2 regions of the Paenibacillus paludis genome follow, and region 2 is predicted to be linked to the other one. Evidence: a T-box and tRNA genes for the amino acid it is inferred to sense, from the RefSeq annotation. Region 2 holds a T-box; the other holds one or more tRNA genes.
What was found. The T-box of region 2 lies ahead of lysS (lysine--tRNA ligase). A T-box ahead of a tRNA ligase gene usually reads a tRNA of that ligase, here a tRNA-Lys.
Positions count from the first base shown of each region.

Region 1: it has a tRNA-Lys gene. The T-box ahead of lysS (lysine--tRNA ligase) is inferred to sense a tRNA for this amino acid. The anticodon was not compared.

Region 1 is NZ_JBGJZP010000005.1:361,611-365,026, reverse strand. Features, by position in the region: gene ACAN56_RS12495 (lytic transglycosylase domain-containing protein) at 1-236, shown strand, start outside; gene ACAN56_RS12490 (alpha/beta-type small acid-soluble spore protein) at 326-544, opposite strand; gene nrdR (transcriptional regulator NrdR) at 711-1,187, shown strand; tRNA gene ACAN56_RS12480 (tRNA-Ala) at 1,358-1,433, shown strand; tRNA gene ACAN56_RS12475 (tRNA-Lys) at 1,444-1,516, shown strand; gene ACAN56_RS12470 (zinc-dependent alcohol dehydrogenase family protein) at 2,419-3,416, shown strand, end outside.
Region 2 is NZ_JBGJZP010000021.1:77,306-80,721, reverse strand. Features, by position in the region: gene ACAN56_RS28775 (phosphotransferase family protein) at 253-1,239, opposite strand; T-box leader at 1,345-1,608, shown strand; gene lysS (lysine--tRNA ligase) at 1,673-3,229, shown strand; gene ACAN56_RS28765 (YebC/PmpR family DNA-binding transcriptional regulator) at 3,321-3,416, shown strand, end outside.

The DNA of each region.
Region 1 (3,416 bases), on a different contig from region 2:
TTGAGCTTGGAACCTGGTATTTGTCATCGCTTTCCCGCCAGTTTGATGGCAACCGCACGGCTGTGATCGCGGCCTATAACGCAGGCCCCGGGAAAGTGAAGAGCTGGCTGGAAAAGGGCGATTGGGACGGTACAGCGGCATCCGTGAAGGATATCCCGTTTGGCGAGACCCGGCATTATGTGCAGCGAGTCATTTATTACTACGACCAGTACACGGAGATTTACAGCGAGTTCTAAGGGAGAAGACTGTATTTATACGAAAAAAGAAGCATTAAACAGCCTTGTGGGCCGTTTAATACTTCTTTAGGCAAGCTTATGGGGACAGGTTATTTGTATTGACCTGCCAGTGATTGCTCAGCCAGGGTTACAAGACGTTTAGTGATGTAACCACCGATCGAACCGTTTTCGTAAGAAGTTTTATTGCCTTGGTATCCATCTGGGGAGAGCGTGATACCTAGTTCTTGGGCAACTTCATATTTCAGTTGTTCCAAGGCACCGCGTGAATTTGGAGCTACCAGGTTATTGGAGCTGTTGTTTTGGCTCATTGCTGTTCACCTCCTATCGGTTGGTAACTGTATTATGTGCCGGACATGGCATATTCATAACATCAAATAAACGGTGTTTTCTGGAAATAAAATCAGCTTACCGGCAGCCGGCGTATTGCCGGACCGGAAAGCGACCATTAAAGCAAAAGGAAGTGACTTAAGGCTTATGAAATGCCCTTACTGCGATCACACGAATACGAAAGTGCTTGACTCGCGTCCGGCCAACGAGAATAAGTCCATCCGGCGCAGGCGGGAATGTGAGCGCTGCAGCAAGCGGTTTACCACCTTTGAGATGATTGAAGAAACTCCGCTGATAGTGATCAAAAAAGACGGCAGCCGCGAAGAATTCAGCCGCGACAAAATCCTGCGCGGCCTTATCCGTGCCTGCGAGAAACGTCCCGTCTCCGTAGAGCGCCTGGAGTCCATTGTCTCCGAGGTGGAGAAGTCGCTGCGCGGCATCGCCTTAGCCGAAGTGGAGAGCCGTCAGATCGGCGAGCTGGTCATGGAGCAGCTCTACCCTGTCGATGAGGTCGCTTACGTCCGCTTCGCCTCCGTGTACCGCCAGTTCAAGGATATCAACATGTTTATGAAGGAACTAAAGGGACTGCTCTCTAAAAACACCGAGGAGTTTGAGGGGTTGTAGAAGCAATTTGCACACCCCGAAAAACTTTTTTTGAAAAAGTGTTGACACCGAAGGCGATTTTTTATATTATATAGAAGTCGCCTACGGAACTTAAACATGACGAAGCGATGGGAGCTAACAGCTCAGTCCGGATTTTAGAATACATAGTTGTAGTTCTAAATCAGCCACATGGGGCCATAGCTCAGCTGGGAGAGCGCATCGCTGGCAGCGATGAGGTCAGGGGTTCGATCCCCCTTGGCTCCACCAAATTTCATATGGACTCTTAGCTCAGTTGGTAGAGCAGTAGACTCTTAATCTATTTGTCCAGGGTTCGAGCCCCTGAGAGTCCATCACAGAAGAAACGGCAGAAATGCCGTTTTTTTGCTGTTTATGGGAGTTGGAGGAATAAGAGAGAGTGGGGGTTTCTGAGCTGCAAATGCCAACGGCAACAGCCCGCTCGTGCATCCAATCCGGAGCTCAACCTGTGAACCCCAGTTGTTAAAGGTAAACGCCAACTGCCTAGTCCAAATCCCCAAACGTCAAATGCTAATGCTGACTGCCACTCCCAACACTGTATGCCAAGGTCGACCACCAGTTACGATTGGCTGGCTGCCCGCTAACTCCGAAATCCAACTTCAGACTAACCACTGCTACCCTGAATTCCTTGCGGACTCCACAGACTTTATTTTCGCTAATCAGCATATATTGCAGAGCTAACGGACCATACTGCGCTTATCCCCCTCCATCAGGCAATATTTCATATGAACATCAGCTAATAACTGCATCTGAGTCCGTAAGATAGACGAAACAGCGTTTCTTGGAGAAATAAAGGCTCCCCGGTCCGTAACGATTCACTCGACTCCTCCATCACATAGGCTGCTTGCACATCTCCCAGTGTCCTCCTACGGAGATTTTCAGTATTTTGCATGCGAGCTTCTCGGTAGGTTTTCAACTTTCGTTACCAGGAATTGTTTACAGTTGTCCTTCCTTCACTTGTCAATAAACGATGGAGGCTCAAAAATCATATTGACTTTCTGAAATTGAGTGGATACAATGATACCTACAGGAAACACTGTTACCATAAATGCGCTTTACTTAACTTTCAAAAAAATCGAAAAATAGTTCTGAGTTTTGGTAACAGTGTTTCCATAGTATAACATAGTATCAAAAAGGAGAGCACCACTATGACAAATAAGGGGATAAGAATTAAGAATCCGGGTAATCAATCTGATCTTCCAGGGAGGACAATACGATGAAAGCTATACAACTGACAAACGGCTTCGGCTTTGAGGAATTAACCATGACGGAAATCGACAAACCAACGCCAGGCCCTAAGGAGGTGCTGATCCGCATGAGGGCAGCTTCTCTCAATTATCGGGATCTAGTGGTCCTCGGCGGATTAATGCCGATCGAAGTTAAATTCCCCTTCATTCCATTATCAGACGGAGCGGGAGAAATTGTAGCCATTGGACAAGGCGTAACTAGATTTCAGGTCGGACAACGAGTAGCAGGTAATTTTCAACAGCGCTTCATTGGCGGCAACCCAAGACCAGGGGTGTTAGAAGAAAGTCTGGGAGGTCCGTTGAACGGAGTAGCGGCCGAGTATGTCGTTCTGCATGAAGACGGAGTCGTCCCTATTCCCGATCACCTCACTTATGAGGAGGCCTCCACCCTGCCGATCGCGGCATTAACCGCATGGAGCATGCTAATCGAATACGGTGGTTTGCAAGCGGGTGATACTGTGCTGCTGCAAGGAACAGGCGGTGTCTCCATCTTCGGGCTTCAATTCTCGCTTATGGCCGGAGCACGAGTCATCATCACGTCGAGCAGCAACGACAAGCTGGAACGAGCAAAAGCTCTTGGCGCATGGCAAACGATCAACTATTCGGAGGTTCCTGATTGGGATAAGGCAGCGTTAGAGCTGACTGGCGGCGTCGACCATGTTCTGGATGTTGGAGGAGCGGCAACGATGGGGAAATCCATAAATGCACTTCGCACTGGAGGGACCGTGAGTATGGTCGGGTTCTTATCGGGCTTGACCATTCCGGAATACGATGTCTCCAGCATCTTGCACAAAGCCGCAACGGTTCGCGGCAGTCAAGTCGGCAACCGGGATCACTTTGAAAAGATGAATCGGGCGATTGCCCATCATCGTTTACATCCCGTCATCGACCGCGTATTCCCTCTAGAACGAATTGGAGAAGCTATCGCGCTCTTGGCTGAAGGAAAGCAATATTTTGGTAAAATCGT
Region 2 (3,416 bases):
ATATCCAGAGGTCTTATTCTTTTCGGTTCAACTCTTTTATGTTTTTAGATTTTTATGACCAAAGGTCTTCTTCTGAAATTTTTTTTGCGGATCGGTTTATACATGATATCCCTCCAATGTGTAGGTGTTTACCTTATTCAACTTATATATATGGCACTTGCGTTTGTTTGAAATGGGTAAACAACAGGGGAAATCAGCACATTTTAGGTATCTGTCTTCATGCTGTAGGAAGGTTGTTCAGGATAAAACACATCAGCGGAAGGGTAGGACAGTGTTCGCAATCAACTGCTGAAGATCCCTTATCCGGTTGGGAGTTTCTCTTGAAGAATGATTCAACAGTTCACATAGGGCAATGAGATCCTCCAGCTTGGAGAGAAGCCGCCAGTTCTTATCCAGAACCGTACCGTGCTCCTGATAGGCTGCAATAAAATGCTTCTCAAAGACAGAATCAGCCGCTTCATAACGCAGGATGTTGCCAATATCAACGTATCTGTTCCAGGAAAAAGCGAACTCCCAATCCAGTACAGCTGACACAGAGCAGTCTGCAGCATCCCGCTGCATCAGAATGTTCAATCCGTTAAAATCAGAATGGACGAGGACGGGTCTGGCATGGCTCCGGCTTTCCTTCAAGGCTGCAAGATTTGACTGGCAGAAGGACCAAACTGCTTGTGTCAGCTCATCACCAAGCCAGCTCCCGCAAGGTTTATGGAAGAGGCTGTCCTCAACGAAGGCGAGAAAACCTTCGGCATCAGTATTGAACGGCTCGGAGATCCGCAGGTCTTTGCCGAAGAAACCAAACTCCGGGAATGTGTAATTATGTATGCCGTTTAGAACTCTGCCGATTGAAGCTGCGGCTGATGCGACATCCAGAGCTGTTCCGGTTTTTAATACATCACGTAAGTGAATTCCTTGTTTCCATTCCTGCACAGCCCACGGCTGATTAAAAATAGTGCAGCTCGTATCAACATGAATAAAATTCGCTACAGGGACAGTCGGACTTATAAGTCCGGCAATGGCCAGCTCTTTGTAAGCGATCCTACCATCCTCTCTGTACAGGCGAAGCACAAAGGGGTCAGCCATTCCCTCCACAGTGATCTTATAGTTGGAATTTCGAAATCCAGTAGACATTGCTTCAGCATAGGTTACTCGTTTCCCGGAGAATACAGGCTCGACAATCTCCTTAATTTGCTTAAGCTCCAGTGAAACAGGTTGCTCTGTCCGTTCCCAGCTCTCTTTCATCTCATCAGCCTCCTTGAAGCTATCGTAACATACCTATTCATCAAACGGATGTTATTGACAGATGTACATGAACCGGGTTACTATGGCTTACAATAACTTACATCAACAATAGCAATGAAGAGAAGAGTACTTGGAACGTATTGTTCACAGAGAGCTCCAGCCTGGTGAAATGGAGCAGCGATGATTCCAACGAATAAAGTCTCCGAGCTTCATACAGAATTGAGTCGCTTGCTCAAGGATGGTATGACGGGATCTCCCGTTACAGAGATAGGGTATAAGCGTAATGGCCGTACCCGAAGAGGTGAGCAGGGTAACCTGTTCGCAAACAGAGGTGGTACCACGACGCTAATTATAGCTCTCGTCCTCAAGATGACAATCTTGCGGACGGGAGCTTTTTTGCTTTTCCCAACTAAAAAATTAGAGGTGATTGGTTATGCATTGGGCAGAAAAAATAGCGAGTCAGTTAATCGAAATGCATCCTGAGCGGCAATCCTTTGTGTGTGCTTCGGGGATCAGCCCGTCGGGTTCGGTACATATCGGGAATTTCCGGGAGATCGCAACGACTTATTTTGTAAGCAAAGCGCTCGAAAAAGCGGGCAAAGAAGTGAGGTTTATTTTTTCATGGGATGACTTCGACCGGTTCCGGAAGGTTCCTAATCATGTCGATCCCGGCTTTGAACGGTATATTGGTTTGCCTTATTCCAAGGTTCCGTGTCCTTATGACTGCCATTCCTCCTATGCGGAGCATTTCGAGCAAGAATTTGAACAAGCGCTGACGGCATTTGGGATTACACCCGAGTTCATCTATCAGAGCAGGGAGTATCAGTCGCGCCGCTACAATCCGGCCATTCTTCAAGCGCTGCGCCGCAGAGGGGAGATTTACGATATTCTCATGTCATTTAAAACAGGGGAAGCCAGTGCGGAAGACAGAGCTGCTTTTTATCCAGTTCATGTATATTGTGAGCAATGCGGAAAGGACAGCACTACGGTTGTGGATTTTGACGATCAGGCAGAAACACTATCCTATACATGTACATGTGGTCAGCATAACACTGTCTCTGTCCCGGAGGCTGCTATAATCAAATTGCATTGGAAAATAGACTGGCCGATGCGCTGGGGAATGGAAGGGGTAGCTTTCGAGCCCGGTGGACGCGATCATTCCTCTGAAACAGGCAGCTTCAACGTAGCCAGTGTGATTTCTGCACAAATCTTTGAGAATAAGCCGCCTTATTACGTGCCTTACGAATTCATCAGCATCAAAGGCAGCCACGCCAAAATGTCCAGCTCGTCGGGAAATCATTACACGCCTGCGGATCTTCTGAAAGTGTATACCCCGGAGAATCTATTGTTTCTGTTCGCAAAATATCAGCCGAATGCCGCTTTTCATATTGGGATGGATGAAGATGTACTCCGAAATTATGCAGAATTTGAGCGTTTTCGTGAAGCCTACCCGTCTCCAGCACTCTCTGAAGAGATCAAAGCTGCTTTGGAGCTGTCCATGAACCATGTTACAGAGGCCAAGGCCCCAAGCTTCAGTCAGGTCTCCGGTATTTTGCCGCTTGTGAACTTCGATTTCGAACTGCTAAAGGAGATAGTGGCACGTAACGGTGGAGGGCACGACGAGGAGCTGCTGCAACAAACCGCAAACCGTGCGGAGCATTGGATCAGACAATGGGTTCCGCAGCGTATGATTACAGTGAATACTGAACCTGACATCGCCTATTATCAGACTTTAGAGCCCGGCGAACAGGAATGGATTAAAGATTTTTGCAGCTTACTGCGAAGAGAAGGAATGGATGAACAAGAGCTGATGACGGAAATTTACGCAATTTGTCACGATAAGGACAAAAAAATAATGAAAAACAATCAAAAACGTTTGTTTAAAATCATCTATCAATTCACTCTCAATCAACAGGAAGGACCGCGGATTCCCGTGTTAATTCAGGTGCTGGGAGCGGAACAAATACTGGCTTTGTTAGACTTTTCCTAGCAAATGGACTGCCCTTTACGTGATCGTTCGATCAGAGGTATAATAGAAGTCGACTGTTTATAATTAATGTTGGAAAGTGAGCGGAAACTATATGGGTCGTAAATGGAATAATATTAAAGAAAAGAAAGCATCGAAGGATGCCAATACAAGTAAGGTCTACGCCAAGTTTGGGGTAGAGATTTATGTA